Regions from separate parts of the Bacteriovorax sp. As-1 genome, predicted to be linked through region 2. Evidence: riboswitches for the same ligand, from Rfam matches in the RefSeq annotation. Region 2 holds a riboswitch; the other holds the start of a gene.
What was found. Region 2 has a riboswitch for cobalamin ahead of ACN20O_RS09590 (TonB-dependent receptor plug domain-containing protein). Riboswitches for the same ligand answer to the same signal wherever they lie in the genome.

Region 1 (5,353 bases), 360 kb from region 2:
TAAGCGCGTCTTTAAAAGATCGCGCTTTTTCTCACTTAGGGAAATCCCTGCAATAGAAAGGACGAGGGCCTGAAAATAGGCAAAGTCCTCGTCCTGAATATGTTTCTCTTCTTCAAAATTCTTTGAAAAATCTGGCAATGCAAAGTTCAAGTCTTAAACCTCTTCAAATCCTGGATGGTCGTAGCTTGGTACTCCATCCTTAGTTCCACCATTGGCCGCTTTTTTCATTGCTGGGGCTGCAGTTGTCGCCACTTTAACCGCTGGCTTTTTCATATGGATAACGTTTGCTGAAGATGAAGTGTTCACAGGTGCTTTTGTTGTGTGCTTTGGTTCATCTGGTTTTTTATCAAAGCCAGTATTCACCGGAGCAGATGTCCCGTTGATAACTGAAACAAGAGTTAATACCTGGTTCTTTAAAGAGTCTGCCTGTGCAGATAATTCTTCTGCCGCACTCGCCGCTTCTTCTGAAGTCGCAGAGTTGGTCTGAGTTACCTGATCAAGCTGTCCCATTGCCTTTGTGATTTCCTGAATCCCCTTAGACTGCTCCAAACTTGCGTTTGAGATCTCGCTCGCCATTGTACTAACACTCGAAACATTCTTTACGATTTCAGCAAGAACCTCACCACACTCTTCAGCAACTTTTGTACCCATTCTTACTTTTTCAGCACCATCTGTAATCAGGATATCTACTTTTGTTTTTGTTTCATTCGCGATGCTTTCTACTTTCTGAATTGAAGACGCTAGCATTTCGGAAATTTCTTTAGCTGCGTTACCACTCATCTGTGCCAGGTTACCGACTTCTTCAGCTACAACCGCAAATCCTTTCCCTTGCTCACCAGCTCTCGCTGCTTCCACAGAAGCGTTGAACGATAGAAGCCTTGTCTGGAATACGATGTCGTTGATAACTTTTGTTTTTGATTCAATTTCCTGGATAACTTTTACGATCTCACCCATTTGCTCGTTAGAAGCATTAATCTGAGTCATAATGTTATTATTACTTTCATTGATTTGTGACATTGAAGCCACCATTTCACTTATGACCTGACGTCCTCTCTCTGCTTGCTTATGAGAAGACACAGAGTTTTCAGAAGCTTTTTTAGCGTTCTCTGAGTTGATAGAGATCATCGAGCTCATTTCTTCTACTGAAGCCGACGTTTCTTCCAGAGAAGCTGCCTGCTCTGTCGCTGCCTGAGAAAGCTCTTCTGAAGAAGAAGCGATTTGTCCCGCTGCTGACGACACTTGTGTACTTGATTCATCGAGAGCGTCACTGATAGCTTTAAGTGATTTAGTAAGAGAGTTTGAAAATAATAGAGAACCAGCAATCCCAATAAACCCAAGAATTAAAACAGATCCGATGCTAACTTTGTTTGCTAGTTCACCTGTAGCCTTGGCATTTGCCTCTGACTTATCAGCATAATCATAATGGAACTTACTAAGGTTTTGCATCGCAACTCTACCTTGTGCCCCAATCTTTGACATCTCTGTTTCTAGCATTACACTCATTTTATCCAAAGACGCCTGGTCTGTTTTCCCGCTCTTGTAATCAGTTATCATCTTAGTCAATAGAGCAAAACCTGCATCAATATCCTTTCTAAATTCTTTATAAAGCACTTCTTCACCAGGAAGAAATTCTACTTCATTATATTTTTTCTGTGATTCTTTATCTGATTCAATTACTTTTAGGATTTCTTCAATGGCTATATTTTTTTCTTCAACACTTGTTGATTCTGAAACAATCTGAAATGCTTCAATTCGTGCCATTCTGAAATTTGAGAACATTTGGAGCATTCCTGTACTATTTGGGAAACTCACATCTGCAATAACTGAGTAATCTTTAATTACCGCATTTATTCCCCAGTAACTAATTCCACCAATAATTATCGAGATAGTTACAAGGAAAACAGAGAGCGAGAGCAACTTCGCTTTTAAACTAAAATTTTTCAAATACAATTCCTTGGTTAAAGCCGCGCCTATTTTCGAACTGAGATTATTTGCAAGGCTTATCGAGAATGAATCAGAATAGTTAACCTAGGTCAGGAAAATTAATAGTGACTTGAGGATTCATTAAGTTTGGATTCGTGAGTGGTTAAAGAATGAACAAAAACAAGAAATTCATTTAGAGAAAAATTCCCTGCATTTTATTTAGACCTTAAGTTTCTTATTCGAAAAGGACTATTAGACAATCGTTATAAAATAAGATTTGTCTAAAATACGTCATAACCTATTTAGGGCCCCTAAAATGGGGCCTTAAGATTATGCTAAAACCTTCGTTGGTCTTTTATTTTCATCAATGGCCACAAAGGTGAAATCCCCTCTGACAGCAAGCTCTCTTCCTTCTCCATACATGTCTTCAGTGAACATTTCCACTCCAACAACCAGGCTGGTCTCACCGACTCTTTTAACTTTGGCGACTAGTTCAGCAATTTTCCCTGCAGGGATTGGCCTCTTGAAATCAATTCTATCAGTAGACACGGTGACGACTCTCAATCGAGAAAAACGAGTGGCACAGATAAAAGCAATTTCATCCATCCAGGATAAGGCCGTCCCACCAAACAGTGTTTCATAGTGGTTCGTAACATCGGGAAAGATTGCTTTTGTTTGCTTGGTGATTGAGTTTTCAATCTTAGCAGAAATAAGGGCAGATAATGAGAATGGCTCAGTCATAAATTCCTCCGCGGGATAAAATGGAGATAAGAATAAGGATCGGACTTTACCGTTGCGGGACAGTGCTGGAATTTCACCAGACTTCACTTACTTTTATCTATGGTTAATTTCTTGGATTAATATACTTCGACAATGTCGTACTGTCTTGTCTCTTTTGGAGTTTCGACTTCAAAACTCTCCCCGACACCAAGACCTAAGGCCGCATCGCCAATAGGAGAAAAAACCGAAATCACGAGAATGGGATGATTGTCGATCATCAGCATCGACCCGCCAGACGTTGTAGATAGGAAATACAATCTCTCCTGGCCATTGCAATTAATCAGACCCAGCGAGCCTAATTGAAGCTTGCTCGCCGGCTCAATCTGAGTGGCCAGGTCTTCGAGCATTTGAATGTCCATTTTGATTTCTTCGACTCTTTTACTTTGAGCACTGGCAAGATACCCAGCTTCGATAGCACGAGTGTCGTACTTTCCTTCCGACTTAAGATCGTCAGCAGTGGCCAAATCACGAGTGGATTTGGCCGCGCCTTCAACTTCTTTTAATTCTGTATTTAACTTTTCAATTAAAACTTCAACAATCTTTTTTTTATCAATGTTTTGTAGCACTACTGAAGCCCGTTTTCCTCTTTTGGATTTTTCTTATCAAAAGTTTCTCTCGAAGTGATGATCGTTGTCCAGTTTCCTTCGATCCAGGTAACAATTTCTCTCATAGGGTTCAGAATGCTCACACCCAATTCTGTAAGTTGGTACTCAACTCTTGGTGGAACTTCAGCAAACATCTCTCTTGAAATAAGACCGTCTCTCTCAAGATTTCTAAGAGTCGCTGTCAGCATTCTTTGTGAAATATCCGGAAGGCTTCTTTTTAGCTCAGAAAAACGTGCACGCTCGCCTGGCATTCTTGCAAGAGTAAGGATGAGAAGCACGCTCCACTTGTCTCCCAGACGGCTTAAAAGCTCTCTTAGAGGGCATACACCATGGCCTTCGCTGTCCTTCTTATCTTTACATGTGTTTTGTACGAAGAAGTCCTTACCTGATTGTTCCGTAGTGGCCATTTTAGCAGTATTAATTGTATTAGTTTCCGCTACTTCTGGCGTTGAATGACTATAAGTATCTAATTTCATAATAACCTCTCATTTTAGACTCAGTTCCTAACGAGAGCTTAGTATACAATCGTAACCATGTAAAGAGGGTTTGAAAAATAGTTCGCGCCGCAAACTAAAAGCCCCTCAAATGAGGGGCTTATGAAGTATTTTATTCTTTTGCTTTGGTCGGATCTTGGGTCTTAACTTTCTCAAACAGTCGTTGGTAACCTGTGCGTTGGTAGCGGTTTGAGATGAGTTCAAAGATCGATGTCGATGAGTCTTTTGAGATCTCATTTGATTTTAAATCGTAGTCATCCATTGATGAACCAGCGGTTTTTTGAGTTTCCTCTGCCGCAAGCTCACCCTCGTTAGCACCTTTTTGTCCATCGCTTAGACCACCAAGTCCCAGGTCTGATTTCTCACCTGAACCAGCAGCACCGATATCAACAATATTTCCGGCCTTAATTGGATTTTTCTTTAACTCTTCTGCTTTATCATCACCTTTTGCTGAAGCAGTTGATCCCACTGCAGAAGCTCCAGAACGTCCACCATACATTGAAGCGTACATTTCTGCGGCCGTTGAGTTTGATTTCTTTAAAGCGGCATTCACGCCTTTTTCAATAGAGTCAGATAAAGACTTACCCTGTTGTGCCAGATTGATTTTGCTCTTTTCTTTCAGCAGACGATCAGCTGCATTTTTTTGCGCTTTCTCCATAGCACTTCTTAGAGCATTTGCCTGTCCTGCAAGATTAGAAGCTCCTTCCAGAGACCCCTTAGTAATCTTGCTTGTCCCATTAAAGCCGTTTGCATTCTTTAACAGTGTTGAAAGCTGCATTTGTGATTCAGCATTAAGTCCGTTGTAACTTGGAAGGTTCTTAACCGACTCATCAAATGATTTACAATTTTTTGAATCTGATCCTGTATAACAAGGCAATACAGTCCCATTCCCCATTTTCGATAGATCAACTTCATCGTAATTTGCACCACTAATGGCGGCATTTGCACTAGGCTTAATAGTCGATTGAATCATTGGTTTTTGTGTCGCCAACTGACTTCCAGTCGCCCCAAGAGTTAACGACTTCATTGATCTTAGGATCGTATCGATTTTTTTGATATTAGCATCAATCTGACTGATAACATTATCTGTAGCTGTTGTTGCTGCGAATGTTAATCCGGCCAAAACTCCCCACGCAATAGCACGCTTTTGTGGGATCAATAAGAATAAGTCAATCGATGGTCCAAGCGTTGCAGATGTAGTAAGAAGAAAAGTAATAGCAGCTTTAGAAGCAATCCCCATTGCACTAAAAAGTTCAGCATGGGCCGAAGGGAAAATGACATCAAAAGCCTTATCAAAATAATTCGTTAAGAAAGTTTTATTTTTCTTAATTACGCTTGCCATCTCTTTAGCATCCATACGGTTTTGCATGTAATACTTTTTCAATACTGGAGGCAAGTCATATTGATTCATACTACCGGCAGGAGCAACTAATCCGGCCCCACCACTAGTGGCAATATTATTAGTTGGAATTAGTCCCTGACATGCCCCCTGTAACGAGCCATTTGCCGCTCCTGTATAGGTCGTACATGAACCAGTTAGAGCAGCTAATT
Region 2 (5,353 bases):
GCTGTTGACCCAAGGATTGATTTCAAATGATCGAACGTTACATAACTAATGAATTAACTCGTAAGCGTTGGAAGATTTTCAAAAAGAGTAAATCAGCGATGATCTCATCGTTTGTTTTAGTGTTTTTAATTCTAGCGACTTTCCTTTCACCATTCATCGCTAATAGCCGCCCATTGATTATTAGTTATCATGGGACGACTTATTTCCCGATTTTCAAGGACTACAATGCCTCTGACTTCGGGATCACAGATGCTCTGGACGTGGATTACCGTGCCCTGCAAATGGGGAAAGGCGATTATGCTTTATGGCCAATCGTTCAATGGGACCCGTTTGAAAGTAACTCAAAAGTAGATTCTTATCCGTCAGCTCCCTCTGAAACAAATATCTTTGGTACAGACGACCGCGGCCGTGACGTGTTTACTCGACTGCTTTATGGATTCAAATACAGTATCTCTTATGCTGTTGCTGTTTGGTTTATCTCACTTTCTATCGGGACTATTCTTGGTGGAGTGATGGGATTCTTCGGTGGGAAAGTGGATTTCATTGGGCAGAGGATTGTTGAGGTCCTAAGCACTGTGCCTCAGTTCTTCCTTCTTATCATTCTTATCTCGATCTTCACTCCTTCGTTGGGAATGCTGATTCTGATTTCATGCGTGTTCGCCTGGATTAACATTTCATACTACGTGCGTGGTGAGTTCTTAAAAAATAGAAACCGCGAATTCGTTGAAGCGGCCAAGTCTCTTGGGGCTTCAAATATGAAGATCATCTTTAAGCATATTCTGCCGAACTCATTAACTCCGATTATCACGTTTGCGCCGTTTACAATCGCAGCGGAAATCGTAGGTCTTGCAGCTCTTGATTACCTGGGCTTTGGCCTTCAGGTTCCAACGCCAAGTTGGGGAGAGCTTCTGGCCCAGGCCCAGAAAAACTATACCATCGCATGGTGGTTAGCATTCTACCCGTCACTGGCGCTGTTCATTGTTCTTACACTTTTAAACCTTATCGGTCAGGGAGTAAGAGATGCAATGGACCCGAACATGACCTAGAAAACGTATCTAAGTCCAACAGAAGCCATTCTTCCACCTGTTCCATAGCCGTAGACTTCTTCATAGTCTCTATCGAGCAGGTTTTTTACTTTCAGGTAAATAGAAGTGTTTTCTCTGAATTCTCTTTCGTATCGCAAATTAAAGATCAGGTACGATGGCATGTGAACAGTGTTGCCAAGGTTGTCGACATCGTTTCTTTTCCCCGTAAAATCTCCTTCAACACTGACTAGTTCTTTATTAGAAGGAGTGAAATCGACTGAAGTTTTAACATTGATATTCGGGCGTCTGGCGAGCTTTTGTTTGGCCGTCATGTCGCGAGCAGAAAGCCAGGTGGCGGACGTGTTAGAGCTAAAATCATCCGTTAGTTTTGCCGCAAAAGAATTTTCAATTCCGATGATTCTGGCGCTTCCTCTGTTTTGGTTGACGAAAGTGACCGGATCATAGCTTAAACGGTTTTGAATATCAGTATAAAAAAGTGTCCCGATATATTTGCCATTTTCAGTCACTGGAACTTCAAATCCAATTTCCGCAGTCTGGCTGTCTTCTGGTTTTAAGTTTTTATTACCGTAAGTCGGATCGTGCAGTTGATTTAAGCTTGGCGCCCTAAAGCCAGTTGAATACGCCATCTTCAAATTAAAATGAGTGAAAAAATGCATCAGAGCAATTTTATAAGTGATGTGTTCACCAAAGGATTGGTTGCTGTCTAATCTGACTCCGGCATTGGCCACTGCTGGTCCAAACTCGAGACGATTGTATAAGAAAAAACTGAAATTTTCGTTGGTGTTTTTCTTTTGGTCTTCTTCGTGTTGGTAATCGAAGTTGTAGTTTTGAGTGAAGAAATCATTAAGGTATTGAGTGTGGTTGAGCGCTACACCGTTTATTTCACCTTTATTTGTCGTTGAGGAAGCCGTGGTGTTTTTATTATCACTTCTGACGTTTAAGGTGCGATGGTGTTCAGAACGAGTCAAGTTTAGAGTTGTTTCTCCTGTTGACCAGGCCTGAGTGTATCCGGCCTTCATAAATTTCTGTTCAGTAAATTGTGAGTCGTTTGGATCGTCTTCGCCGGCCCCGCCTCCTTTATCCAAATCGACTTCATCATTCACATAACGGTAGTTGATGTTGAATTCTCCACTGGAAATACTTTGAGCAAGAGCGGCCGAAAGAGTGCTTCTTTTTTCGCCGTCCTTTTCAGCGTTAGGATTGCGGGAGTCATTAGCGGCTGAAAAACCTGTTGTTTTTAAGTGGTCAGCCCCAAAACTCATTGATGTATGGTTAAATTTTTTCTGAGCATTAACTCCGGCATTGAGAGTGTTGTGAGTTCCGTAATCAACAAAACCAGATCCGCTAAGTTTGTCGGAACCTTTTTTCGTTGTAATAACGAGAACACCACCAATAGCATTTGATCCGTAAAGAAGGCCTTGTGATCCCTTAAGAATTTCTACACGCTCAATGTTATTTAAACTAAGTCTTCCTAAATCAAACTGGCGAGTAGGGTTACTTGGGTCATTCATCACAATGCCGTCAATAACTACTAAAACTTGAGAAGATTCAGTTCCGCGCAGAAATAGACTGGTGTTCCCACCCATTGGCCCTGATTGTGATAGTGTCAGGTCCGACTCTCTTGCGAGAAGTTCAATCATTGAAGATGACTTTTTAATGTCATCCTGTTCAAACACTTTAATGTCTGAAGGCGACTTTTCAAGAGTGCTTTTGATTCTGTCTGCAGTCACGATGATATCATCATTCGCAAGTACTGTTTGTGAAGTTAAAAAGGCAATAAGAGATACGTGCGTGATTTTTCCAAGCATGGTTCCTCCACGGGTGAATAGGGAATAAAAAGGGATCGGGCTTTACCGTTGCGGGACAGCGTTGGAATCTCACCAAACTTCACTGCTTTTTATTCGTAGTTGAGCTTGCCTCTATTATAGAGAAAGCGGGACACTTTACAATAAAAATGAGGGGCCTTAGACTTTTTAAATGAAGTTTTATTGTTTCATTTTTATTCTGGCCCTTTCATTGAAGGCCCACGCAGCAGATTGTGAAGCCGCTAAACCAATTAGTGTTTATAAACCGACCTATGCTGAATATTTCACTATTTCTTATTACGATAATTACAAAATCATAGATGCCGGAAAAGCTCCTTCGCTTGAGCGCTACATCGTCGCAGATGGAGCACTTAAATGCGAAACGAGTCTGGCCGTCCTTACCTCCAAAACAAAAAGATTTGTTTCTTCATCTACGACTCATTTATATTTCCTCTCGGCCTTTAATCTGGAACACACTCTAGTTGGCTTTCAGGGAACTCGCTATATTTTTAATGAGAAAATCAGAGCGCAGAAAATGAAAGAGATCAATTACCAGATGAATGCTGAAGAGCTTTTTGCTCTTAGGCCAGACCTGGTTATGGCCTACTCTGCAAATGCAGGAGCGGAAAGAGCAAAACAATTAAGGAAGTTAAAAATTCCAATTGTTCTTAACTATGACTTTGAAGAAAGACACCCATTGGCGAGAGCAGAGTGGATTGTTTTTGAAGCAGTCTTTTTTGGTAAAGATAAAGAGGCCCAAGAACTCTTTAATAAAATCAAGTTAAGCTACAACGAATTTAAGCATCGAGCAGCTGGACTTAAAAAATCCAAAGTTCTAGTTGGCGATATTCAACGAGGCAAGTGGTCTACTTGTGGAGGGACAAGTGACCTGGCGATTATTATCAATGATGCTGGAGGAGAGCTCCTTTTAAAAAGCCAAAGTAATCAGACTCAGTATGTATCTCTGGAAAAAGTTTTAAAGATCAATGAAAGGCCAGACGTCTGGTTTTCACAAAACACTTGGGAAGATGCTAAAGCGATGGGCAAGGACTCTCGCTATAAAAAATTTCAATCGGTGCCTTTATTTAATAATACTAAGCTTATTAACAAAGATGGCTTTAGTGATTTCTGGGAAACAGGTGTTGCCCGCCCGGATCTTTTAATTAAGGATTTCTTTGCGATAATGCATCCTTCTCAATTTCCCAATGAAAAAACAATCTGGTATAAGGAGCTGAAATGAACAACAGACCCTTAGTCACCATTTTTAGTTTCGTTATGATCACTGCACTTTTAGCGGCGATTCTTCTGGTTTATGGAGACGCAGGCTTTAACGTTCAGGACGACTTGCTTTTATGGCAACTGCGTTTTCCTAAAATCATTGTAGCTCTAATGGCCGGTGGAATGTTGGCTGGCTCAGGACTTCTCTTACAAGTTTTTTTCCAAAACCCATTGGCAGGACCAGATCTTCTGGGAATTAATGCTGGCTCGTGCTTAGGTGTGGCCATCGCCATTATGGGGGCTTCATTTTTACCAGCGGGCATCGCTCCTTTTGGCCAGACATTGATGGCGATGTTAGGAGCTCTCGGTGTTTTTCTTCTGTTAACTTTTTTAGTTAGAAAGAATATCAACCGCATTAGCCTTTTAATCCTGGGGCTTTTAATTGCGAGTTTTACTGCAAGTTTTATCAGCGTTCTGGTGAATATGACCCCAAGTCTTCAGGTGAAGAACTTCTTAATGTGGTCAATGGGAAGTTTCCAGGGAGTCACGATTGAAGAGCTTCCCTACTTTGTAGGTTTTGGACTTTTAGGATTAATTTTCCTGGCCATCCTTCCAAAAGGACTCAACCAATTTATCATCGGTGAAAACTACGCCCGTAGCATGGGAGTAGATGTAAAACGTTTTAAAACCATTCTTATTCTTGTTTGTTCATTTTTAGTGGCAATCGTGACAGCTTACTGCGGTCCAATTGGGTTTATTGGGATTATCGCGCCTCATATTGCCCGCACGTTTATGAAGAGAAGTGATATCCGTCTGGTGATGCCGGCAGTGTTTTTCGTCGGAAGCTCACTGGCCCTTTTCACTGAACTCATTTTAATTTTTACCAGTGAATACTCGCTGGCGACCAATTCGATTCTTGGATTAATTGGAGCTCCGGTGATCGCTCTTTACTTATATCGCGACAGGAGAGTTGTATGATTACATTTAACAATCTCTCTGTTGGTTTTAACCATAAAACGGTTCTTTCTGGTCTCACAGGAGAGCTTCGAAAAGGCGATTTGATTGCTTTAATGGGGATCAACGGCGTAGGGAAGAGCTGCTTTTTAAAAACGATAACAGGACTTAATCCGCTCATTAAAGGCGAGCTAGCTTTAGATGAGAGTCCTTATTCAACTTATTCTGAATTAGACCTGGCAAAAAAAATCTCTGTGGTCTTAACCGATAGAGTGCAAGTGGATTACCTGCGCGTTTTTGAGCTTATTATGCTGGGAAGATCTCCTTATA

Region 1: it holds a riboswitch for cobalamin, as region 2 does, so the genes downstream of both, ACN20O_RS11400 (acyl-CoA thioesterase) here and ACN20O_RS09590 (TonB-dependent receptor plug domain-containing protein) in region 2, are expected to answer to the same signal.

What each region holds. Positions count from the first base shown of each region.
Region 1 is NZ_CP184341.1:2,265,794-2,271,146, reverse strand. It holds gene ACN20O_RS11410 (CheR family methyltransferase) at 1-150, opposite strand, end outside; gene ACN20O_RS11405 (methyl-accepting chemotaxis protein) at 154-1,944, opposite strand; gene ACN20O_RS11400 (acyl-CoA thioesterase) at 2,254-2,664, opposite strand; adenosylcobalamin-variant (AdoCbl-variant) riboswitch at 2,691-2,765, opposite strand; gene ACN20O_RS11395 (GreA/GreB family elongation factor) at 2,781-3,269, opposite strand; gene ACN20O_RS11390 (winged helix-turn-helix transcriptional regulator) at 3,269-3,784, opposite strand; gene ACN20O_RS11385 (hypothetical protein) at 3,915-5,353, opposite strand, start outside.
Region 2 is NZ_CP184341.1:1,902,038-1,907,390, forward strand. It holds gene ACN20O_RS09580 (ABC transporter permease subunit) at 1-30, shown strand, start outside; gene ACN20O_RS09585 (ABC transporter permease subunit) at 27-1,046, shown strand; gene ACN20O_RS09590 (TonB-dependent receptor plug domain-containing protein) at 1,043-2,854, opposite strand; adenosylcobalamin-variant (AdoCbl-variant) riboswitch at 2,876-2,950, opposite strand; gene ACN20O_RS09595 (ABC transporter substrate-binding protein) at 3,024-4,091, shown strand; gene ACN20O_RS09600 (FecCD family ABC transporter permease) at 4,088-5,047, shown strand; gene ACN20O_RS09605 (ABC transporter ATP-binding protein) at 5,044-5,353, shown strand, end outside.